3 regions of the Cryobacterium sp. TMT1-3 genome follow, and region 2 is predicted to be linked to each of the others. Evidence: riboswitches for the same ligand, from Rfam matches in the RefSeq annotation. Region 2 holds a riboswitch; each other region holds the start of a gene.

Region 1 (8,015 bases), on a different contig from region 2:
GGGTGGTCGTTACGGACTGATCGCTATCTGCGAGGGACAGGGCATGGCGAACGCCGCCATCATCGAGAGGATCCCATCATGAACATTGACGGATCCGTCGCGCTCATCACGGGCGCAGCATCCGGACTGGGGCTCGCCACCGCGAAGACACTGCACGCCGCCGGAGCGAGCGTCGTACTCTTCGATCTTCCTGGCACGCGAGCGGGGGCCGAGGCGGAAGTCCTCGGCGAACGCGCCCGCGCAGCCGAAGGCGATGTCACCGATCCCATTCTGGTCGAAGCTGCGTTCGAGGTTGCGTCAGAGCTCGGCCCCGTGCGCATCGTGGTGAACTGTGCGGGAATCGCCACGCCAGGCAAGATCATCGGGCGGGAGGGTCCCCTCGATCTCGCGACCTTCGAACGCGTCGTGCGCATCAACCTAGTAGGAACCTTCAACGTGCTCCGGATCGGCGCCGCCGTCATCGCTGCAACTGAGCCAGTCGGCGAAGAGCGCGGCGTCATCGTGAACACCGCCTCCGTCGCGGCCTTCGATGGGCAGATCGGCCAGCCCGCCTACGCCGCATCCAAGGCAGGCATCGTCGGGCTCACCCTCCCGGCAGCACGCGAGCTCGCCAGCTTCCTGATCCGCGTCGTCACAATCGCGCCAGGCATCTTCGAGACACCGTTACTCGCGGGGCTTCCCGAGGCGGCGCGCAGGTCCCTGGGCGAGCAGGTCCCGCATCCGTCTCGCCTCGGCAAGCCAGAGGAGTACGCAGCACTGGTGCGGCACATCGTCGAGAACCCCCTACTGAATGGAGAGACGATCCGTCTTGATGGCGCCATCCGGATGGCGCCACGGTGACGACGCCCACGTTGACGCAGGTTCCCACCGCTGGGCCGCTCGTCGGGATCCGCGTCGTCGAGGTGGGAAGCATTGGGCCAGGGCCACACGCGGCGATGATTCTTGCCGATCTGGGTGCCGACGTGCTTCGTATCGAACGGGAGCGGACAGTGGACCTGGGCGTCTACCCGAAAGAAAACGACACAACTCTCCGCGGCCGAACCCGGCTGCAGGTCGATCTCCGTGATATCACCCAGCGCGAGCACGTTCTCGACCTGGTCGATCGCGCCGATGTTCTCATCGAGGGCTTCCGGCCCGGAGTGGCGGAGAAGCTCGGGATCGGACCGAACATATGTCTTGGACGGAATCCTGCCCTGGTCTATGGGCGAATGACCGGGTGGGGGCAAACCGGGCCGTTCGCCCACAGCGCCGGGCATGACATCAACTACCTCTCTGTCACCGGAATCCTCGACGCCATCGGGCCAGCCGACGGCGGCCCGATCATACCCCTGAACCTCGTCGGCGACTTCGGTGGCGGGTCAATGTTTCTCGTCGTGGGCGTTCTCGCCGCGCTGGCCGAGAGGCAACGCTCAGGACGAGGTCAGGTCATCGACTCCGCCATGACCGACGGAGCCAGCGTGCTCGCGCACATGATGTGGAACATGCGGGCTCACGGAACGTGGCAGGAGGGGCGCGGCCACAACTTCGCCGATGGATCCCACCCGTTCTACGACACCTACCGCTGCGCCGACGGCAAGTATGTGGCGGTGGGGGCACTCGAGCCTCCGTTCTTCGCCCAGCTCCTCTTCGGCCTCGAATTAGAACCACAGCTGGCCGCCGAACAGTGGAACCGAGAACTGTGGCCCATCCTGCGTGAATTGTTCGCGGGTGCGTTCGCGAGCCGCAGCCGTGACGAATGGGCGGAGGCGTTCGCCGGAACCGACGCCTGCGTGACACCCGTGTTGAGCTTCGATGAGGCCCGCCTCCATCCGCAGCTGATGGCCAGGCATGTCATCGGTACCATCGCGGGCATCGACCAGCCCATGCCCGCGCCGCGGTTCTCGCGCACGCCGCCCGCCGTGCCCCCGTCACCGCTCAACGCGCACGCCCCGATCGCAGATGCCCTGGCGCGTTGGGGTGCGCCCGTCAAGTCTTTTGTGTAAGTGTCGGGAATTGGTTAGAGGTGGGGGTTGATTCGGTCGGGGTAAATCATCACGAGCTGGCTGAGGGCTTGCTTCCAATTCGTGGTGACTTGGCCTTCGACGAGGCGGCCTTCGGCGTTGCGTTTGACGCCTGCGGCTCGACCTCGTTCCTTGGCTCGGTCGCGGGCTCGTTTGTCTTCGATGTTGCAGATGGCGAGCCAGAGCATCTTGATCACGGCGTCGTCGTTGGGGAAGTGGCCGCGATTCTTGGTCACTTTCCGCAGTTGGAAATTCAACGATTCGATGCTGTTCGTCGTGTAAATCACCCGCCTCAGCTCGGGCGGAAACGCGAGGAACGGGGTGAAACGTTCCCAAGCATCTTCGAACGTTTTGACGGCCGTGGGGTATTTCACGCCCCGCGGCGACGCCGCGAACTCGGTCAACTCGGCCTGCAACCCGCGCTCGAGGGCCGCTTTGATCAGGCCGGGCACGAACCCGCCCTCGCCGGTAAGTTGCATCGTGCCGGCATCGATCTTCGCGAAGAGACCATCGAGAGCGCCGCTACCGCGCAACTCCTTGATCGCATCGGCGGCCGCACGCTGGGCCGGGGACTTCGGTGCTTTCAGCTTCTCATTTCGTTCTGTCATGACCATTAGTGTCACTCCTTCAAATAGATCCGCAACCCCTTACACAGACCATCTGACACCCTCTCCCGTAGCGGCGCTTACGTCGACTCGAGATAGGACAACGCGCCGACACCGACCTGGAAACCACCTTCAGCGCCTAGCTCGACGACCAATCCCGACAATCGAAACCCGCCCAAAGGCCGCTTGACATCAAAAGGAGCATCCACTCGGGGGGACGCAACCACGCCGAAGCCGCAAGCGATGTATTTACTCAACGCGCAACCTCTGTACTTTCTGACGGTGGAATTGTGCTCTCTGGGCACTATCACTTTAGGCACACCGCCAATGAGATGTTCACCCGCCCCGGAAAAATTAGTGCTCCTATTTGGCTTCGCAGCGAAATACTCGGCGCCGAATGGGGCGAAGGTGCTGGCGGACTGCTCGACACGAAAACACTCGAAGTACAGACCTGGGCTATCAATCAAGCGTCCGCGCGCGTTAGATACCACGCGCTGCTCACGCGGCCTGACTGGTTGTTGAACGTCTCCCGGGGTGACGTTCAACAACCACGCCGAAGCGGCGATTCTCAGATGAGGCAACGAATACAGCTAACCGAGGCTTCTTATAAGTCATCACATAATCTTGAATTATTCAAGACAATTGGTAACATGGGTGCCATGATCACCTCCACTCCAAAGATGCTCAGCGACAGCATTCGTGGTGCCGGCCTGAAGGTCACCGAGTCCCGCCTCGCGGTGCTCAAGGCTCTCGAATCCCAGTCGCATGCCGACGCAAACACAGTGTTCGACTCCGTCAAACTCGACCTGCCTGGCACCTCCCTGCAGGCTGTCTACGGCGTGCTCACCGCCCTCACCTCGGCCGGTCTGCTGCGAAAGATCGCCCCCGCCCGCTCCTCAGCGCGCTACGAGCTGCGCACCGGCGACAACCACCATCACGTCGTCTGCACCCGGTGCAGCGCCGTTCAGGACGTCGACTGCGTCGTCGGAGAGGCACCCTGCCTCACCCCGTTGCACGACAGCGGCTTTGCCATCCACACCGCAGAGGTCACCTTCTGGGGACTCTGCCCCGCCTGCCAACTGACCAATAGCTAGTCCGCAACAACCAGTCAAGGAGATATTGTGACGAACATTACAACTCAGAGCGGGTCGCCCATCGGTGAAAACGAGCACTCGCTCACCACCGGCCCCGACGGCGTAACCGCCCTTCACGACCGCGTACTGGTCGAGAAGCTCGCGGCGTTCAACCGCGAGCGTGTGCCGGAGCGCAACCCGCACGCCAAGGGCGGCGGAGCGTTCGGCGAGTTCGAGGTCACCGAAGATGTCTCGGCGTACACCCGCGCGGCCGTGTTCCAGCCTGGCGCCAAGAGCGAGGTGCTGCAGCGCAACTCTTCCGTCGCCGGCGAGCAAGGTTCCCCCGACACCTGGCGCGACGTCCGTGGCTATGCGCTCCGTTTCTACACGACCGAGGGCAACTACGACATTGTCGGCAACAACACCCCGGTTTTCTTCATTCGTGACGGCATCAAGTTCCCCGACTTCATCCACTCACAGAAGCGCCTCGGCGGTTCCGGTCTGCGCGACGCAGACATGCAGTGGGACTTCTGGACCCTTTCACCCGAGTCGGCCCACCAGGTCACCTACCTCATGGGCGACCGCGGCCTCTCCCGCTCGTGGCGTGAGCTGAACGGCTACAGTTCGCACACCTACCAGTGGATCAACGCCGAAGGCGGTCGCTACTGGGTGCAGTACCACTTCAAGTCACGCCAGGGTGTACACAACATCACCGCTGAGGAGGCCGAGAAGATTGCCGGTGTTGACGCGGATTACTACCGTCGCGACTTGCACGACGCCATCGAGCGCGGCGACTTCCCCACGTGGGACGTCTTCGTGCAGATCATGCCCTACGAGGATGCGAAGACCTACCGATTCAACCCGTTCGACATCACGAAGGTCTGGCCCCACGCCGACTACCCGCTGGTGAAGGTTGGCCACTATACGCTCAACCGCAACCCGGTGAACTTCTTCGCTCAGATCGAGCAGGCAGCGTTCTCGCCCTCGAACCTCGTGCCCGGCATCGACATCAGCCCCGACAAGATGCTCATGGCCCGCGTGTTCTCCTACCCGGACGCGCAGCGCGCCCGCATTGGGACCAACTACAACCAGCTCCCGGTGAACCAGCCGCACGCTGCCGAAGTGCACAACTATGAGCACGAAGGCCACATGCGCTACCAGTTCAGCGATGCGACCGCGCGCACTTATGCGCCGAACTCGTACGACGGCCTCGTCGCCGACCCGGTCGCCGCCGGTGAGGGTGGCTGGGAGACCGACGGCGAGCTCGTTCGCGCCGCACAGACCCTGCACTCCGAGGACGACGACTTCGGCCAGGCGGGCACGCTGTACCGCGAGGTCTACGACGACGGCGCCAAGGCCCGCCTGCTCGAGACCCTCGTGGGCCAGTACAGCGCACTGACCGTCGACCGCATCAAGGAGCGCTTCATCTGGTACTGGACCTCGGTCGACTCCGACCTGGGCGCCAAGATCACGGACGCCCTCACCACGGGCGCACACACGGCCAACGCCGAGGCCCAGCCCGTGAGCGTAGGCGAGTAACACCACGCACCACACGATGGCTGGTTCCCCTCGGGGAGCCGGCCGTTGTGCTTTCGAGGCCGCTCTCCCTCCGCCTCCAGAGCGAGCGGATATCCCTCGACCGTGCACTCGACTGAGCTGTTGTTGGTGAGCTGCAGGTCCTATTCGTCTATCCGGACATCGTCAGCCTGACGCCGCCGACGAACAGATACCAAATCCTGACACGCTAAACCCATCGTCACCGGAGAAGACGCCCACATCGTCACCCCGGGAGACGTTCAACACCGGGTAATTGACTAACAGCTCGTTGGCCAATTGGGAGGTGGCCGTGAAGAGACCTGATTCGCTGGCCGCCTGCGGACACCTAAATGAGCCTGCCCCTGGGGAGTGGGTGAGACGTTTTTCCGAGACGTTCGGCTGCGTCGGTAATACGCGGGATCGAGTGTCGAGATCCGGGCGCACTTGGCGTCTTGGAAAGCTGTACTTTTCTGAGACAGTGCGTCGCTGGCCTTCTTGTACACCTGTGCGCCTCATAACTAACAGAGAGCGCGGATGTTTGGCCGCGTCCAGGATTGGATGAGAACGAGGGCGCTGCGATACGCTAGGCCGTAAGCCAAGTGACACGGGGTGCTCCATCTGGAGCTGAGATAACACCCGTTGAACCTGATCTAGTTAGTACTAGCGAAGGGATGTCGCGCATATGCGCACGCCAGAAGACCTGATTCCTTTCACCTGTTCAGCTCTCGACGGGGTGCGGTCTCACCCGCCGCTCGTGCAGTGCATTACCAATAGTGTTGTGGTGAACTTCACCGCGAACGTGCTGCTCTCGCTCGGTGCGGCACCCGCGATGGTCGACATTCCGGGTGAGGCGGGCGCGTTCGCGCGGGTCGCATCCGGGCTGCTCGTTAATCTCGGTACCCCCACCGTGGAACAACGCGACGCGATGGTCGAGGCCGTCACCGCCGCGAACGACGCCGGCACACCGTGGGTGCTCGACCCCGTTGCCGTTGGTTTCCTGCCCGTGCGCACGCCGCTGGCCTTCGCCCTGCGCGACCTGCGACCCACGGTGGTGCGCGGAAACGCGTCGGAGATCATCGCGCTGGCGGGTGCCGGCTCCGGTGGGCGCGGGGTCGACTCGTCCGACGAGGTGGATGCCGCACTGGCCGCAGCAGACGCACTAGCAGGCATGACCGGTGGGGTGATCGCCGTCTCCGGGCCCGTCGACATCATCACGGATGGCCGTGAGCTGGTGCGCATCGACAACGGGCATCCGCTGCTCACTCGCGTCACCGGCGGGGGCTGTGCCCTCGGCGCGGTCATGGCTGCGTTCGCCGCGGTCGACGACGACAGGTTCGCCACCACGGTGGCCGCGGCCACGGTTTACACCGTCGCGGCCGAGCTTGCGGCAGAGTCCGCCGCCGGTCCGAGCAGCTTCGCTGTCGCCTTTGTGGACGCCCTGGCCACCGTCAGCGCGCAGGACATCGCGCGCCGGGCGGTGCTCCGATGAACCTCGACTTGTCGCTGTACTTGGTGACCGACTCGGCGCAGGCCGCCGCGGCCGGTAGCAGCATCGTGGACGTGGTGTGCCGCGCCGTTTCTGGGGGAGTGAGCGCCGTGCAGGTGCGTGAGAAGGAGACCGGCGGGCAGGAGTTCCTCGACACCGTTCTGCGCATCGCGGATGTGCTCCCGGACACCGTGGCGCTGATCGTGAACGACAGGGTCGACGTGTTTCTGGCCGCCCGTGCTGCCGGACGCCGGCTGGCTGGGGTGCACGTCGGACAGTCCGACCTGCCCGTTGGCGCGGTGCGCGACCTCGTTGGGGGTGACGCGGTGATCGGGCTCAGCGCGTCGACGGATGCCCAGCTGCGCCGCGCGGCCGAGGATCCGGCTTTGGTCGACTACGTCGGCATCGGCGCGCTGCACGCCACACGTACCAAGAGTGACGCGCCCCCTGCCCTGGGGCTGGTCGAGTTCGCTCGCCTGGTCGGGGTTAGCACGCTGCCGGTCGTGGCCATCGGCGGGGTCGGCCTGCGCGATCTGGCCGCCCTCCGTGAGTGCGGGGCTGCGGGCGTCGCGGTGGTGTCGGCGATCTGTGCGGCGCCGCACCCCGAGCACGCCGCCCGCGAATTGCGGGCAGCGTGGGGAGCGACGGCATGACCGGCGCATCCCCCCGCATTGCCCGCGTGCTGAGCATTGCTGGTACCGACCCGACCGGCGGAGCGGGCATCCAGGCTGACCTCAAAAGCATTGCGGCGAACGGGGGCTACGGCATGGCCGTGGTGACCGCACTGGTTGCGCAGAACACCCACGGTGTGCGCTCGGTGCACGTGCCGCCGGTTTCGTTCCTGCGTGAGCAGCTGCACGCTGTGAGTGACGACGTCGAGATCGATGCCGTCAAGATCGGGATGCTGGCCGATGTGCACGTCACCCACACCGTGAGCGAGTGGCTCGGCCAAGTGAAGCCCAGGCTCGTAGTGCTCGACCCTGTGATGATCGCTACGAGCGGCGACCGGCTGCTCACCGAGGAAGCCGAGCAGGCTCTCCGCGACCTGCTGAGCGTCGTGCACCTGGTGACGCCCAATATCCCGGAGCTGGCCATCCTCGCCGGTTCTCCTGTGGCGACGAGATGGTCGGCGGCGCTGCGCCAGGCGCAGCAGGTCGCTGAGACGGTACGGGGTCCTCGTGCTGGCCAAAGGCGGGCACCTCGCCGGTTACCTCGTGCCAGATGCCCTCGTCGATGCCCACACCGTGCGAGAGTTTCCCGGGCTGCGGATCTACACCCCGAATACCCACGGAACCGGGTGTTCCTTCTCCTCCGC
Region 2 (8,015 bases):
CGCGGGGGCGCCTGGGCTGACACCTCAGCATCCGTTCGCGCATCACTCGCTGTATTAAAGGAGCACACATGTCATCCGCTGATTTTCTCACGGACTTCCACCACGTCGCCACCATCGGTGCCACACCCCGACAGGGCGTCGACCGCCAGGCCGCCACCGCCGAAGACGCGCAAAGCCGCGCGTGGTTCTCAAAGTGGATCACCGACGCCGGCTACACCCTGCACGTTGACGGCATCGGCAACATGTTCGGGCTGATCGAGTGGACCCCCGGCGCACCCTACGTGCTCGTTGGTTCGCACCTCGACAGCCAGCCGCTCGGCGGACGATTCGACGGTGCCTACGGCGTGCTCGCGGCCCTGCACGCGGCCCGCAACGTCGACGAGCTGATGCGAGCGAGCGGCACGGCGCCGTCGTTCAACCTCGCCGTCGTGAACTGGTTCAACGAAGAGGGCGGCCGGTTCGCACCGAGCGTCATGGGCAGCAGCGTGTTCGCCGGCCTGTTCGATCAGGAGAAGATGCTCGACGTGACGGACCTGGCCGGGGTGACCGCTCGCGCCGCCCTCGCCGAGATCGGCTACCTCGGCACCGACCCGCGCCCGGTCACCGTGAGCTACGCCGAGATCCACATTGAACAGGGTCGCATTTTGGAGCGCGAAGAGATCGCGATCGGCGTCGTCGACCGCAGCTGGTACACCCAGAAGCTCGACATCGAGGTGCTCGGCGAGCAGTCGCACACCGGGGCGACCGCCATGGCCGATCGCCACGACGCCCTCGTCGCTGCCGCGAAGATCATCCTCATGGTGCGCGAAGTCACTACCGACTTCGCCGACGAGGCCATCGTGTCCTCGGTCGGGCAGCTGACCCTCGAACCCAACTCCCCTATCGTCGTCGCCCGCCGGGTGCGCCTGGTCGCCGATCTGCGCAGCGGCGACCCACAGATCGTGCAGACGGCCCGCGCGACCCTGCTCGAGAAAATCGCTGCTCTCGCCGTCGAACACGACATCCAGATCACTGTGACCGATTTCGATGTTCGTCCGATCCGGTATTTTCCGGAGAACGGCCTGCAGCTGGCCGAGGCAGCCGCCGTGCGGGCCGGGCTCTCCACCCGCCGCATCCAGACGATGGCCGGCCACGACTCGGTAGCGATGAACACCATCGTGCCCTCGATCATGTTGTTCATTCCGAGCGTCGACGGCGTCTCGCACTGCGAACGCGAATTCACCACGGATGCCGACATGGTTGCCGGGCTCGCGCTGCTCACCGAGGTCACTACCGATCTGGTCAACGGCGCCCTGGTCGACTCGGCCACGGCCCCCGCACTGGCGTCGACGGTCCGGGCGTAACGGTGTCGGGCACGACCACGGCGACCGACCTGCACTACCTCGGCGCAACCGAGGCGCTCAACCTGTTTCGGTCGCGCGACCTGTCGCCAATCGAGCTGCTCGAGTCGGTCCTTCAGCGCATCGACGCGGTCAACCCGCGGGTCAACGCGCTCACCGAGCAGTTGGTCGATGCGGCACGAGAGTCGGCCCGCAACGCCGAGCAACAGTACCGGGCCGGCGGCGCTCTCGCCCCACTGCTCGGTCTGCCGGTCGCGGCGAAGGAGAAGCATTCCCTCGCCGGGCACGTGCTCAGCAACGGGCTCGTGGCCCAGCGCGCGGTGGTGGCGAACGCCGATCATCCGGTGATCAGCCGCATCCGCTCGGCCGGCGGCATCGTGCACGCCCGCACCACGACGCCCGAATTCTGCTGTGCCACGGTGACCCACTCGCCGCTCTGGGGCGTCACCCGCAATCCGTTCAACCTGGCACTCTCCCCCGGCGGCTCCTCGGGCGGTTCCGGCGCTGCCCTCGCGGCGGGTTTTACGCCGCTCGCCACCGGCTCGGACATTGCCGGATCGACCCGTCTGCCGGCGGCCTTCACCGGAACCGTCGGGTTCAAGGCACCGTACGGCCGCATCCCGGGTGTAGCGCCGCTCGCCGCCGACCACTATCGCGGCGACGGCCCGATGGCCCGCACGGTAGCGGATGCCGCCCTGCTCGCCAACGTGATGGCCGGCCGGCACCCCGGCGACCATACCTCGCTCGCCGACACCGCACCGCTGTCCGGGGCGTGGGCCTCGGCGCGCGGCCTCCGCATCGCCCTGTGCATTCGACTCGGCGACTACCTCGTCGATGCCGACGTGGAGGCGAACACCCGCGCGGTCGCTGCGGCGCTGCAGAGCGCCGGGGCGATCGTCGAGGAGGTCGAACTGCCGTGGACCACGGCCGAGATGCACCGGGTGTCGTTCACCCACTTCGGTCATACTCTCGGGCCCGCCATGGAGGACGAGACCCGCGGCGCCGAGAGCGGGCTCGCCGCGTATACGGTGCAGTTCATGGCCGATGCCCGCGCTGCGACCGCCGGCACCCGTTTTCTCGACGGGCTCAGCGCCGAAACCCGTCTGCAGGGCCAACTCGCCGCTGTGATGAGCGGGTTCGACGCCCTGATCTGCCCGACCTCGGCGGTGGCGTCGCTGACCGCCGACGATCACTATCTGAACGGCATCAGGACCGGCGGCGAGCACCTCGACCACTATTGGCAGGCGCACATGACCGTGCCCTTCAACATCGCGAACCGCTGCCCGGTGCTGGCGGTTCCGAGCGGCATGGCCGACTGCGGTATCCCGACCGGAGTGCAGATTGTCGGGCATCCCTTTGATGACGACACGGTCTTTCGGGTCGGTGCCGCCGTCGAGATGCTGCGCCCCTGGGCCCACCGCTACGCCCTGATCGGCGACTGACCCTCGTGGCCCCTGTTTGAGATGACGGCCTGCGTTCAAACCAGTGCCACGTTCTCAAACACGTGCCGCGAGCTGCGGCTCACTCAATAGGTTGGCAGCGCGGGCTCGATTTCCCTGGTCCAGGCCACGATTCCGCCCTCAACCTGGCGCACCTGCGCGTACCCCCGGCGCTGCAGCTCGGCCAGTACGGCTGCGGCGCGGGGGCCGGCCTTGCAGTGCACGATAATGTCGCGGTCGCGGGCGAGGCGGGCCTGCCCCGAGAGGATGCCGCCCTTGGGTACCAGCAGCGATCCGGCAATGTGCACGATCGCATATTCCTCTGGTTCACGAACGTCGACGAGATCGAAGTCGAGCTCGCCGCGTGAGCGCGCATCGAGCATGGCGGCGAGCTGGTGCACGGAGATGGACTGGTCCCCCTGAGGCGACGCCGGGGGCGTGCCGCAGAACAGGTCGTAGTCGATCAGTTCGGTGACCGGCTCGGTAGCGGGGTCGGGCGCAATCGTGATTTCGCGCCACGAGGCGTCGAGCGCGTTGAACAGCACGACCCGGCCGAGCAGGGTACGTCCCACCCCGGTGATGAGTTTGACGGCTTCGGCGACCATCGTGGAACCGATCGTTCCGCACAGCATTCCGAACACTCCGCCCTCGCCGCACCCGGGTACCGTCCCGGCCGTCGGCGCTTCCGGATACAGGTCGCGGTAGGTGGGACCGTGCCGATTCCAGAAGACACTGACCTGCCCGTCGAAGCGCAGGATGGAGCCCCAGACGCAGGGCTTGCCGAGCAGCGCTGCGGCATCGCTGACCAGATAGCGGGTGGCGAAGGTGTCGGCGCCGTCGAGGATGAGGTCGTACCGGGCGAACAGTTCGAGCGCGTTGGCCGCTGACAGCCAGACGTCGTGCTGGTGCACGGTGACGAGTGGGTTGAGCTCGGCGACCGCCGCGGCGGCGGATTGCAGTTTCGACCGGCCCAAATCGGCGACGCCGTGGATGACCTGGCGTTGCAGGTTGCTCAGGTCCACCGTGTCATGGTCGACGATGCCGATGGTGCCCACACCGGCGGCGGCGAGGTAGAGCAGCACCGGCGAACCGAGACCGCCAGCTCCGATCACGAGTACGCGCGCATTCTTCAGCCGGCGCTGGCCGAGCAGGCCGATTTCGGGTAGGAGAATGTGGCGGGAGTACCGCTCCCGTTCGGCCGTGGTGAGCGGCTCGCCCGGTTCGACGAGCGGCGCGAGCGCCGGCATCCGCTTCACAGGTCGGGCCGTCCGATCACGGGTGACGACGCCAGGGCGAGGTCGCGCCGCGGGATGCGGCCGGCCAGCGACGCGCGCCGGCCCGCGATCACGGCGTGTTTGAAGGCGTCGGCCATGAGCGCCGGGTTTTGCGCGCGGGTGACCGCGGTGGCCAGCAGCACGGCGTCACAGCCCAATTCCATGGCGAGGGCGGCGTCGGAGGCGGTGCCGATGCCGGCGTCGAGCACCACGGGGATGCCGGCGCGGGCCACGATCAGCTCGATATTGTGCCGGTTGAGAATGCCGAGCCCGGTGCCGATCGGCGCCCCCAGCGGCATCACGGCCACGGCGCCAAGATGTTCGAGCCGCAGGGCGAGCACGGGGTCGTCATTTGTGTAGGCGAAGACCTTGAAGCCCCGCGCGACGAGCTGTTCGGTGGCCTCCACCAGTTCGACCGCGTCGGGCAGCAGGGTCAGCTCATCGGCGATGACTTCGAGCTTGATCCAGTGGGTCTCGAGGGGCTCCCTGGCCAGCTCGGCGGTCAGCACGGCCTCGCGCGCCGTGAAACAGCCGGCGGTGTTCGGCAGCACGCGAATGGAATGCTGCAGCAGCAGCTCGAAGAGCGACTCGGAGCTCGCCACACTGTGGCGCCGCATCGCGACGGTCGTGAGTTCGGTTCCGGAGGCACGCAGCGCCTCGCCGAGGCCGTGCACGCTCGGCGCGCCCCCGGTACCCATGATCAGGCGCGAGGTGAACTCGACGCCGTCAATCATCAGACTGTCAGTGTGTGTGGGCACGATCAACCTCCCTGAACCGCAGAAACGATTTCAACTTCATCGCCGGCGGCAAACCGGGTGCACGACCACTGGCTGCGGGGAACGACCGCGGCATTCCGCGCGACGGCCACGCCGAGACGGCCCCCGTCGTCGGCCCGGCCCTCTGCGTCAATGGGGCGATCGGTGATCTGGGCTACGAGGTCGGTCACGCTGCCACCGGCCCGCACGGTTCGGCTCTGGCCGTTGACGGTGATGGTGACGGTCACGAGTGGCCTCCGTTGAGCGAAGCGGATGCGAGAACCCGGCTCGCCGAGAAACGATCCGGCCGAAAGCTCCGCCACCGATCCGTGGCGTTCCCCTCGATGAGGTCAACACAGTGCTGGGCAGCCATCGGGGTGAGCAGCACCCCGTGGCGAAAGAATCCGGTGGCGATGATGAGGCCGGGAATATCGCCACTGTCGGCTCCGGAACGGCTGACCCGACCGAGCAGCGGCGCATTGTCGGGCGTTCCCGGCCGCGCCCGAGCGGTCACCTCGAGAAGTTCGAGTTCGCTGACCGCCGGCACCAGCTCCTGGGCGTCCCGCAGCAGTTGGTGAACGCCACCGGCCGACACCGCGCTCGAGCCGTCTTCACGCTGGGTGGCTCCGATCACGAGCGTTCCGTCGGTGCGGGGGACCAGATAGACCGGCACGCCGTGCACCAGGCCGCGCACCGTGCAGGTGAGCAACGGCCGAAGGTGCTCGGGAACACGCAGCCGAAGGACCTCACCATAGACCGGGCGCAGCGGCAGGCGCAGGTGCTCGGGCAGCCCGCTCAGGTCGGCCGCCCCGAGCCCGTTGGCCACGACCACTTCGGTCGCGCTGACCGTTGAGCCATCAACCAGGGCCACGCCGGTGACGCGCGAGGAGGCATCCGCTGCAACGTCGTGCAGGAGCCCACGGGCACGCACGCGAAGCACGGCTGGCTGGCCGTCTCTGACGAGCCCGACCAACGCGAGCTGGATGCGCGCGGTGAGCTGGCGCGGGTCAACCTGATGATCCTGGCCCACCAGGAAGGCACCGGAAATGCGCGGACTCAGCAGCGGCTCGAGCTCACGTGCTTCGCGAACGGTCAGGGGCTCAACGCCCAGCCCGTTGACCAGTTGTACGCCGCGAAGGTCGGCGAGCGCTTGCCGATCGGCCGCTTCGGCACCGACGTTGATGGTTCTGGTTCTCTGGTACCCGGTGAGGTCCGACGCGGTTCCGAGCGATTCGATGAAGGCGGGATACAGCGCCGAGGAGGCGAGCATGAGCTCGAGGAGCGCCTCCTCCTGGTAATGCAGTTCGCTCACTGCCGCGAGCATTCCGGCGGCCGCGAAGGTGGCACCTCCGGCCGGATCCGGGTCGATGACGACCGCCGTGCGGCCGGTCTGCGCCACGGCCCAGGCGATGCCGAGACCGATGATGCCGCCACCGATGACGGCAACGTCGACGCTGCGATGGGCCCGCCGCTCACTCATGGCGCGCTTCGCAGAGTGGGGACGGGTGGCGAGTGCTATCGATCATGCGGACATTCCTTCGCTAGTGCTAACTAGACAGGTTCAGCGGGTATCGATCTCAGCTCGCACACAATATGGAGCACCCCGTGTCAGGGCCCAGCCTATACGCGCTCACGCCTCGAGCCCGCTGCGGCGCCCGAGGCCGGGCAGCAGCCACCTAATGTTGGACAAATGGACCAGATGACCGCCCGGCTGTATCTCTGCACCGATGCGCGTAAGGATCGGGGTGATTTCGCTGACTTCGTGCACGCCGCGTTCGCCGGCGGGGTCGACATCATCCAACTGCGCGACAAGACCATCGATGCCGCCGAAGAGCTCGACTATCTCGAAATTCTGCGCACGGTCGCCGAGCAACGGGCCCGGCTCTGGGCCGTCAACGACCGGGCGGATATCGCCGGTCTCGCCGGCGCTCCGGTGTTCCACGTCGGGCAGACCGACCTGCCGCTCGCCTCGGCCCGCACTTTGCTCGGCCCGGCCCCGCGGATCGGCCTGTCCACGCACACCCCCGAGCAAGTGGATGCCGCGCTCGCCGCCGACAATCTCGATTACTTCTGCGTCGGCCCGGTCTGGGCCACGCCGACCAAGCCCGGTCGCGCCGCGGTCGGAACCGAGTTGCTGGGCTACGCGGCCGAGCAGAGCGCATCCGCTGCCAGCCCGCGCCCGTGGTTTGCCATCGGCGGTATCGACCTCGGCACCATCGACCAGGTGGTCGAGGCCGGCGCCACTCGGGTGGTCGTGGTGCGGGCGATCACCGACGCCGACGACCCGACGGATGCCGCGCAGCGGCTTCTGGCCAGCCTGCCCCCGCTCGACTAATCGAACGGTCAGGCCCGTGCACCCGGACTGGAGGAGGCGCCTGCGCGCGCGAACAGCCGATGAAAGTGGTGGATCGGACCGTTTCCCCGGCCGACCTCGAGCTCGTCAGCGTGGGCCAGGGCATCCTGGAGCCAGTCCTTGACCTCGGCGAGGGACTGCGCCCAGTTCCCCCTTCGAGCCTGCACGGTCGCCATCGCCGCCGACAGGGAACACCCGGTGCCGTGACTATTCCTGGTCTCGATGCGCGGCGCCGTGAACTCGAGCACCTTGTGCGTGAGCAGCCCGTGGGTGTTTACCAGAGCATCGGGGCAGGCTGTTCCGGTGAAGTGCCCGCCCTTGACCAGCACGGTGGTTCCGGTGCGGGCCGACAGCCGTTCGCCCTGTTCGAGAGCCTCGGTCCAGTCGATCGCCGCTGGCTCATTGAGCAGGACGGCCAGCTCGGGAACGTTGGGCGTGACGAGGTCTGCGTGCGGAATCAGGTCGCGCAGTGCCTGCTCCGCTGAGGCGTCGAGCAGCCGGTCACCGCTGGTCGCCACCATCACCGGGTCGAGCACGACCAGCGGCGGCCGACACTCCTCCAGCCAGGAACCCACCTCGGTGATCACCGCGAAATTCGCGAGCATGCCGATCTTGACGGCGTCGATGGTCACGTCGTCGCTCACCGCGGTCAATTGCTGCCGGAGAAAATGGACCGGCGGGGTGTGCACCGCGCGCACCCCGCGCGTATTCTGCGCGACCAGGGCAGTCACGACCGCCATTCCGTAGCCGCCGTTGGCCGCGATGCTTTTCAGGTCGGCCTGAATTCCGGCGCCGCCGGTGGGATCGGTGCCGGCAATACTGAGAATCCTGGGCGTCTGCCGCAGCGTGAGAGG
Region 3 (8,015 bases), 220 kb from region 2:
CGAACCGGGGAAGCCGCGTGTGGAGTAGCCAAATACCCCCAATCTCGGGGGGACGGATCAGGGAGCGGTGTGGTGGCTGGTGCCGAGGGACCAGCGTGCTCCCTGCGGGCCGTCGAGAACGAGGGCGATCGCCTGATTTGGGATCTCGAAAATCAGCGTTGCCAGAACGGATGCCCGGACCGGCACCTCCAGCCGGTCTGGTTCAACCCAGAGCGCTGTGGCACGAGAGCCGAGGCCGGACAAAGAGTAGTCGCTGGCGTCGAAAGTGAGGCTGGCGGCATCCGTTCTGGTGAGCTCGAGCAGGACGCGCACACGGTGGGCTCCCGGGGCTACGGTGCTGGCGAGGCTGTCGCCCCCGCTGGGCGGCACCCAGCCATCGGAGTCGAGCGGGATGACCGCGCTGATGCGAGCGAGCCCGCCGGGCACGGCGGCGGTGTCACCGAGCGGCGTGCTCGGCTTCGTGCCGGTGACGAGCAGCACGGCAGCCAGGGCCGCCATCACGAGCCAAACGATGACAAGCACAATCAGGATTCTGCGGCGGCCCTGAAGCGGTGTGCGCGTGGTGCCGGGCCGCGTGTGCCGGGTGGTCTCTGGGTGCTTCTCGCCATCGTCGGGGCGCACCAGGCGCAGCGTGGAGTTTGCGGGGGTCATGGCGGAATCCTGGACTCGGCACCATGGGAAAACCCTGATGCCCGCCGCCTGCCGGGTGGTGCCTGGTCGAGGCGGCGGCTAGAACTCGACGTCGCTGACCCGGCGCGCGGCAGCGACCTTCCGGCGACGCCGAAAGGTGGGCTGCGGCGGGGCGGGGATGCGTCGACGCTCGGCCTCGGTGCGGGCGCGACTCCGGCGGAGTTCTAGCTTGAGGCTCTGCTCCCCGGTGCGCATCGCCCAGCGATGATTCGCCGCGAACAGGGGCTTCAGCAGCGGCACGAACCGGCGCAGCCCGCGCTTGGCGAGGTTCACCCGCCAGTCATAGCGAATCTCGACCTCCGGGCCGTCCTGCGAGAAGGACCAGCGCCCGGTACCGACGAGGTCGCCCTCTGCGCCGATCGAGAACCCGGTCGCGCTGCCGCCCAGTATCGTCCTGCTTGCCCAAGTTCGACAGGGCAGCGCTCGCCGAACCGTGAACCCTGGCCCGTTTTTGCGTTGCGGGCCCGCAGTCACGGTTCGGCGAGCGGATGCGCCGGCTCGCGCAATCAGCGCTCGTCGGCCCTGACCACGCGGAGCGGCAGGTAGACCGAGCTGCCCAGCCGGGTGAACTCGGCCGACTTCTCGGCCATCCCGGCCTCGATCGCCTCGAGGCTGGTGAGGCCGTTCTCTGCGGCGTACACCCGCACATCCGCTGAAATGCGCATGGAACAGAACTTGGGACCGCACATGCTGCAGAAATGGGCGGCCTTGGCCGGACCGGCCGGCAGCGTCTCGTCGTGGAAGCTTTGCGCTGTATCCGGGTCGAGGGAGAGCGCGAACTGGTCGGCCCAGCGAAATTCGAAGCGGGCCCGGCTGAGGGCGTCGTCGCGTTCCTGCGCGCGCGGATGCTGCTTGGCCAGGTCGGCGGCGTGGGCGGCGATCTTGTAGGTGATCACCCCGGTTTTCACGTCGTCGCGATTGGGCAGCCCGAGGTGTTCCTTGGGCGTGACGTAGCAGAGCATGGCGGTTCCGGCCTGGGCGATGATGGCCGCGCCGATCGCGCTCGTGATGTGATCGTAGGCCGGCGCGATGTCGGTCGCGAGCGGGCCGAGGGTGTAGAACGGGGCCTCCTCGCACAGCTCTTCTTCAAGGCGCACGTTCTCAACGATCTTGTGCATCGGCACGTGGCCCGGCCCCTCGATCATCACCTGCACACCATAGGATTTCGCGACCTTTGTCAATTCCCCGAGGGTGCGCAGCTCGGCGAACTGCGCTTCGTCGTTGGCGTCGGCGATCGAGCCGGGGCGCAGGCCGTCGCCGAGGGAGAAGGTCACGTCGTAGCGGCGCAGAATCTCACAGAGCTCCACGAAGTGGGTGTACAGAAAGCTCTCCTCGTGGTGGGCGAGGCACCAGGCAGCCATGATCGAGCCGCCCCGCGAGACGATGCCGGTGACCCGGTTCGCAGTGAGCGGAACGTAGCGCAACAGAACGCCGGCGTGCACGGTCATATAGTCGACACCCTGCTCGCACTGCTCGATCACGGTGTCGCGGTAGATCTCCCAGGTGAGCAGGGCCGGGTCGCCATTGACCTTCTCGACCGCCTGGTAGAGCGGAACGGTGCCCACCGGAATCGGCGAGTTACGCATGATCCACTCCCGCGTGAGGTGGATATCCTGGCCGGTGGAGAGATCCATCAGGGTGTCGGCGCCCCAGCGGGCAGCCCAGACCATTTTCTCGACCTCCTCGGCGACCCCGGAGGTCACGGCGGAATTGCCGATGTTCGCGTTGATTTTCACGGTGAAGGCCTTGCCGATGATCATCGGCTCGCTCTCGGGGTGTTTGTGGTTGGCGGGAATGACAGCCCGGCCGCGCGCCACCTCGTCACGCACGAGTTCGGCCGAGACGCCTTCGCGCGCCGCGATGTAGGCCATCTCGGGGGTGACCCGGCCCGCCCGCGCCCAGACCAGCTGAGTCGCGGCACCGTCGATGGGCAGCGGATGCTCCCACCCGGCCCGCGTCTTCGGCAGCCCCTTCTCGAGGTCGATCGTTGCCGTGTCGTCGGTGTACGGGCCCGACGTGTCGTACAGGTCGAAGTGTTCGCCATTGCTGAGGTTCACCCGGCGCACCGGAATCTCCAGGCCGGGCCAGGCCGGCACCGGTTCGTAGCGTTTGCTGCTGCCCAGGATCGGGCCGGTGGTGACGGTTTCGGACATGATTGTTTCGTCAATTGTGCGCATGGGACTCGAACTTCCTACGCCGGCATTACCCGGACAGGTTCAACGGTCGACGGCCCTGGCCGTCCTCTCAGCTCGCTGGTGCGCGCTCCCGTGGTGTGTGTGTCTTCTGACCCCCTCACCCTAGCGCGCGTCACGCGCTCGGGCACGCTCGGCGGTCACCGCGCCCGTTGTGGGCCGCCGCGCCAGGCATGGGTGGCGTGACCGCCGGGAGCTGGCGCCCGAGCCTGCGCGAGGGCGAGAGCTGGCGGGGGGCATCCGCTCAGCGGGAGAGAGCGGCGAGCTCGGCCCGGGTTGAGGCACCGACCTTGCGCAGCAGGTTGGCTACGTGGAACTTCACCGTGTTCTCGCTGATGGTCAGCGCTTCGGCGATGGCCTTGTTCCGGGCGCCCGAGGCGACGAGCTCGAGTACGCCGCGTTCCCGGGGGCTCAGGCCCCAGGCAGCAGCGGTTGTGACGGATGCTGTGGGCGCGTCGAGCGGCAGCGACACCGCCATCTCGGATCCCCAGCCCGCGGTCGCCTCGACATTGAGCGAGCCGCTGAGCGCGACGACCCGCGCGGCCAGCTGGCGCACGCTCGGCACCTCGGCATCGAGGTCGCCCGGTCCGTCGTCGCGAATGCGAATGAGCAGGTTGCTGCCGTCGCAGTCCCACTGCACGCGCACCCGGCCGACGCCGGCCTGTTCGACCAGGGCGAGCACGGCGCCGCGCACGATGGCCCTGGCTTCGTGAGCGACTTCGCCCGGAAGCGCGCGCCCGTTGACCGGCGGCTCGATGAACTGCACGTCGAGGTCGCCGAAACGCACGAGTGGGCGCAGATCGTTCTTGAGGCGTTCGAAGGCGCGGGCGACCGGTTCCTCGGTGAGGCTGCGATCGAGGTCGCTCACCGCGCGCAGGGCGACCATCGCGCTCGCGGCGAGTTCGATGGCCTTCTGCCGGGCGGCCGTGTCGCTCGTGCTGCTTGAGCGGAGCACGGCCAGCAGGGATTCCAGCGTCGTCGCGTGCGCATCAGTGAGGTCAGCGATGAGCTTGGAGCGTTCGGCGGCCATGCTGCGCGCGGACTGGGCTGTCTGGGTGGACTGCAGGGTGGAGTCGTCAGGGAAGGTCATGCCTCCAGCCTATCCAAACCATCCTCTGGGCCCGCCCAAGACCATTCGTTCGGGTAGTTTAACCGTTCATTTGGCGGGCCGCGCACCCGCTCGAAAGAGTGGAGCATTGACCTATGACCAAAACAATGACCACCCCGAGAACAGCGGATGCCCTCGGCCTCATTTTCGCCGAAAACAGCCGCGTGGTCGACGTGCTGCGGGCATCCGCTTCGTCACTCGACGTTGCGGCGAGTCTGCTCGCTGCGGCGCCGCGAGTGTTCGTGCTCGGCGCCGGCCGCTCCGGACTGGCGCTCAAGATGACCGCGATGCGCCTCATGCACCTCGGGCTGGACGTGCACGTGGTCGGCGAGGTGACCAGCCCGGCCATAGCTGCCGGCGACGTGCTGTTGGTGGCAAGCGGATCAGGCACGACGGGCGCCATCGTGCGTGCCGCCGAGACGGCTGACGGTGTGGGCGCGAGCATTCTCGCGCTGACCACAGCGGCCGCGTCACCGCTCGGGCAGCTTGCCGCGGTGACCGTGCTCATTCCCGCGGCCGCCAAGCAGGACCACGACGGACAGGCGTCGGCCCAGTATTCGGGCGGCTTGTTCGAACAGTCCGTGCTGCTGGTCGGTGACGCTCTCTTTCACACGCTCTGGCAGTTGAGCGGCCGCACGGCCGAAGAGCTCTGGCCGCGTCACGCCAACCTCGAGTAAGACCGACCGGGCCCGGGCCCGGGCACACACACCACTGAAACCAACAGAAAGAAGAACCCCATGAAGCTTCAGGTAGCAATGGACGTACTGACCACCGACGCCGCACTCGCGCTCGCCGCCCAGGTCGCCCCGCACGTCGACATCATCGAGCTCGGCACCCCGCTGATCAAGGCCGAGGGCCTGCGCGCCGTCACCGCGATCAAGGCTGCGCACCCCGACAAGATCGTCTTCGCCGACCTCAAGACGATGGATGCCGGCGAGCTCGAAGCCGACATCGCCTTCGCCGCCGGCGCCGACCTCGTGACCGTGCTCGGCACGGCCGGGGACAGCACCATCATCGGTGCCGTCGCCGCCGCGACCAAGCACGGCAAGGGCATCGTTGTCGACCTCATCGGCGTCGCCGACAAGGTCACCCGCGCCCGCGAAGTCACCGCCCTCGGCGCCAAGTTCGTCGAGATGCACGCCGGTCTCGACGAACAGGCCGAGCCCGGCTTCTCGCTCGAGAAGTTGCTGAACCAGGGCGAGACCGCCAGGGTTCCGTTCTCGCTCGCCGGTGGCGTGAGCCTGGCGACCATCGCCTCGGTGCAGCGCGCCGGGGCATCCGTTGCCGTCGCCGGCGGAGCCATCTATGGCGCCGAGGACCCGGCTGCCGCTGCCGCTGCCCTGCGCGCCGCGATCATCTAAGATCCGGCTTCATCTGGTGCCGTCCCGCTTCGCGCGGGGCGGCACTTTCGCGTTAAGCGGATGCCCGCGCCACAGTCCCGCAGAGACCGCTCGGTCCTGGCCACCGCCAGCAGAAATTCGGTCGGGGCCGGGCCCCGTCCCCGGGCCCAGTTTATAGACTCGGCCCACCTCCCGGGCCCCGTGCAGAAAAGGGAACCTCGTCGGAGGGCCCCGCTAGGCTGGTGGCGCCCGAGACAGTCGGCGGCATCGTCGCCGCGAGAGGATGCGCCCCGCATGAGCAGCACCATTTTCGACCGAGCCAGGCCCGCCCAATCCGTCGTGACCGCCGCGCTGGCCGGCACGCGGCAGAGCTCCTTCTGGCTCGACGATCTCGCGCCGCGCGCGAGCTATCCCCGGCTCACCAGCAACCTCGATTGTGACCTTGCGGTCGTCGGGGGCGGCTACCTCGGCCTGTGGACCGCCGTGCTGGCCAAGCAGCAGAATCCGGCAGCGCGGGTGGTGCTGTTGGAGGCGCGCACGGTGGGCTGGGCGGCATCCGGGCGCAACGGCGGCTTCTGCGAGGCGAGCCTCACCCATGGTGAGGAGAACGGCCGCACGCGTTGGCCGCACGAGATCGACCGCCTGACCGAGCTCGGCTACGAGAATCTCGATGAGATCGAGCGCACGGTGGCCGCACTCGGCCTCGACTGCGATTTCGAGCGCACCGGGGCCATCGACCTCGCGGTCGAAGAGCACCAGGTGGAGTGGCTGCGCGCGGAGTCGACCGACGAGAACACGGTCTTTCTCGATGCGGAGGCCGTGCAGGCCGAGGTGAAATCGCCGACCTATCTGGCCGGGGTCTGGTATCGGCGCAGTAATGCCCTCGTGCATCCCGGCAAGCTCTCTGCCGAACTCGCGCGGGTAGCAACCGATCTCGGCGTCGAGATCTTCGAGCATTCGCTCGTGCAGAACCTCAACACGACCGGGCTCAGCGCCGCCCAGGGCACCCGGGTCGTGACCCGCGGCGGCATCGTGACCGCAAAGAAGACAGCCCTCGCCACCAACGTGTTCCCGTCGCTGCTCAAGCGCAACAGGCTCGCCACCGTGCCGGTTTACGACTACGTGCTCATGACCGAACCGCTCGATGCGAGCCAGCTCGCCGCGATCGGCTGGCAGAACCGGCAGGGCCTCGCCGACCTGGCCAACCAATTTCATTACTATCGGCTGAGTGTCGATAACCGCATTCTGTTCGGCGGCTACGACGCCGTGTACCACTACGGCCGCAGGGTGCGCAGCAGCTACGAGAACCGCCCCGAGAGCTTCGAAAAGCTCGCGAACCACTTCTTCACGACGTTTCCGCAGCTGGCTGGGGTGCGCTTCAGCCACAAGTGGGCCGGCGCCATCGACACCTCCACGCAGTTCTGCGCCTTCTTCGGCCAGGCTCGCCAGGAGCGGATCAGCTACGCGGCCGGGTTCACCGGCCTCGGCGTGGGCGCAACGCATTTCGCAGCCCAGGTCATGCTCGACCAACTGGCCGGCCGCAGCACGGAACGCACCGAACTGGCCATGGTGCGGGGCCGGCCGCTGCCGTTTCCGCCGGAACCCATCGCATCCGCTGGAATTCAGGCAACCCGCTGGGCGCTCAACCGCGCCGACCGAAACGGCGGCAAGCGCAACGCCCTGCTCAAAACCCTCGATGCCCTCGGGCTCGGCTTCGACTCCTGAACGATCAGCCGAGCAGCAGTTTGCTGAGCTGGTCGGTCGAGTGCACGACAGCGGTCGCGGCGGCCGCTTCGGCGGGAGAGCCGTAGCCCCACTCCACCAGGATGGCCGGAATGCCGTTTGCTTCAGCGCCGATGGCATCGTAGCTGCGGTCGCCGACCATGACGGCTCCGCTGGTGTCGACGCCGGTCGCGGCCAGGCGGGCCAGGGCCTCGGCCACGATCTCAGCCTTGTGGCTGCGGGTGTCGTCGGCAGATGCCCCGACCGTTGCCGTGAAGTATTTAGCGAGATCGAAGTGCGTGAGAATGGCGATCGCGCTCAGTTCCGGCTTGCTCGTGGCGAGGGCGAGGGGAATTCCCGCAGCGTGGATGCGCTCGAGCAGGCCGGCTACGCCGGGATAGACGGCCGTATCGAGCGCGGCGGCGCCGTGATAATCGGCCCGGTAAACCGCGGTGGCCGATGCGGCCTCGTCGGGGGTCATGCCCGCGTACTCCTGGAAGGCGTCGAGCATCGGCGGGCCGACGTAGGCGAGCAGGTCGGCAGCGCTGGGAACGGGGCGGCCCATCCGGGTGAAGGTGCGGGCCAACGAGGCGGTGATCGCCGGGGCGGAATCGGTGATGGTTCCGTCGAGGTCGAAGAGGATGGCGCTCCAGGTGCGCGTCAATGTTGCGTTCATTCGGCATAGCCTAAACGGTTCGCCGCCCATCTACCCCATTTGCCCATTTTCCTCAGCTTTTATCCGGCTTCGTCAAAGGCTCAGCGCACCTCGATCGGGGCACCAGCCGCCGACGCAATCTTTCCGTCGTCATTGCCCTGGATCAAGGGCATCGCGGCCGACTTTCCGGACACCAACTACGCCGCCTACGAGTTGCCCGCCGGCCCCGGAGGCCAGTCGACCTTCAGCTTCATCAACTGCTGGGGAATCCCGCAGAACTCCGACACAGCGGATGCCGCCAGCTCCGT

What was found. Region 2 has a riboswitch for thiamine pyrophosphate ahead of thiO (glycine oxidase ThiO). Riboswitches for the same ligand answer to the same signal wherever they lie in the genome.
Region 1: another riboswitch for thiamine pyrophosphate. It lies ahead of thiM (hydroxyethylthiazole kinase); the one in region 2 lies ahead of thiO (glycine oxidase ThiO).
Region 3: another riboswitch for thiamine pyrophosphate. It lies ahead of thiC (phosphomethylpyrimidine synthase ThiC); the one in region 2 lies ahead of thiO (glycine oxidase ThiO).

The regions. Positions count from the first base shown of each region.
Region 1 covers NZ_SOFW01000019.1:22,414-30,428, forward strand. Annotated here, with positions in the region: gene E3O25_RS05625 (thiolase family protein) at 1-82, shown strand, start outside; gene E3O25_RS05630 (SDR family NAD(P)-dependent oxidoreductase) at 79-840, shown strand; gene E3O25_RS05635 (CaiB/BaiF CoA-transferase family protein) at 837-1,982, shown strand; partial or broken gene E3O25_RS05640 (transposase) at 1,997-2,404, opposite strand; gene E3O25_RS05645 (Fur family transcriptional regulator) at 3,265-3,699, shown strand; gene E3O25_RS05650 (catalase) at 3,727-5,217, shown strand; TPP riboswitch at 5,810-5,903, shown strand; gene thiM (hydroxyethylthiazole kinase) at 5,897-6,703, shown strand; gene thiE (thiamine phosphate synthase) at 6,700-7,353, shown strand; partial or broken gene E3O25_RS17685 (bifunctional hydroxymethylpyrimidine kinase/phosphomethylpyrimidine kinase) at 7,350-7,787, shown strand; gene E3O25_RS17690 (bifunctional hydroxymethylpyrimidine kinase/phosphomethylpyrimidine kinase) at 7,879-8,015, shown strand, end outside.
Region 2 covers NZ_SOFW01000040.1:215,951-223,965, forward strand. Annotated here, with positions in the region: gene E3O25_RS15510 (MFS transporter) at 1-20, shown strand, start outside; gene E3O25_RS15515 (M20 family metallo-hydrolase) at 69-1,343, shown strand; gene E3O25_RS15520 (amidase) at 1,346-2,782, shown strand; gene moeB (molybdopterin-synthase adenylyltransferase MoeB) at 2,866-4,026, opposite strand; gene E3O25_RS15530 (thiazole synthase) at 4,032-4,787, opposite strand; gene thiS (sulfur carrier protein ThiS) at 4,814-5,056, opposite strand; gene thiO (glycine oxidase ThiO) at 5,053-6,288, opposite strand; TPP riboswitch at 6,325-6,424, opposite strand; gene thiE (thiamine phosphate synthase) at 6,499-7,143, shown strand; partial or broken gene thiD (bifunctional hydroxymethylpyrimidine kinase/phosphomethylpyrimidine kinase) at 7,197-8,015, opposite strand, start outside.
Region 3 covers NZ_SOFW01000040.1:432,803-440,817, reverse strand. Annotated here, with positions in the region: gene E3O25_RS16690 (hypothetical protein) at 58-651, opposite strand; gene E3O25_RS16685 (hypothetical protein) at 730-1,164, opposite strand; gene thiC (phosphomethylpyrimidine synthase ThiC) at 1,197-2,867, opposite strand; TPP riboswitch at 2,862-2,969, opposite strand; gene E3O25_RS16675 (LuxR C-terminal-related transcriptional regulator) at 3,127-3,972, opposite strand; gene hxlB (6-phospho-3-hexuloisomerase) at 4,086-4,667, shown strand; gene hxlA (3-hexulose-6-phosphate synthase) at 4,728-5,351, shown strand; gene E3O25_RS16660 (FAD-binding oxidoreductase) at 5,625-7,055, shown strand; gene E3O25_RS16655 (HAD hydrolase-like protein) at 7,060-7,728, opposite strand; gene E3O25_RS16650 (extracellular solute-binding protein) at 7,768-8,015, shown strand, end outside.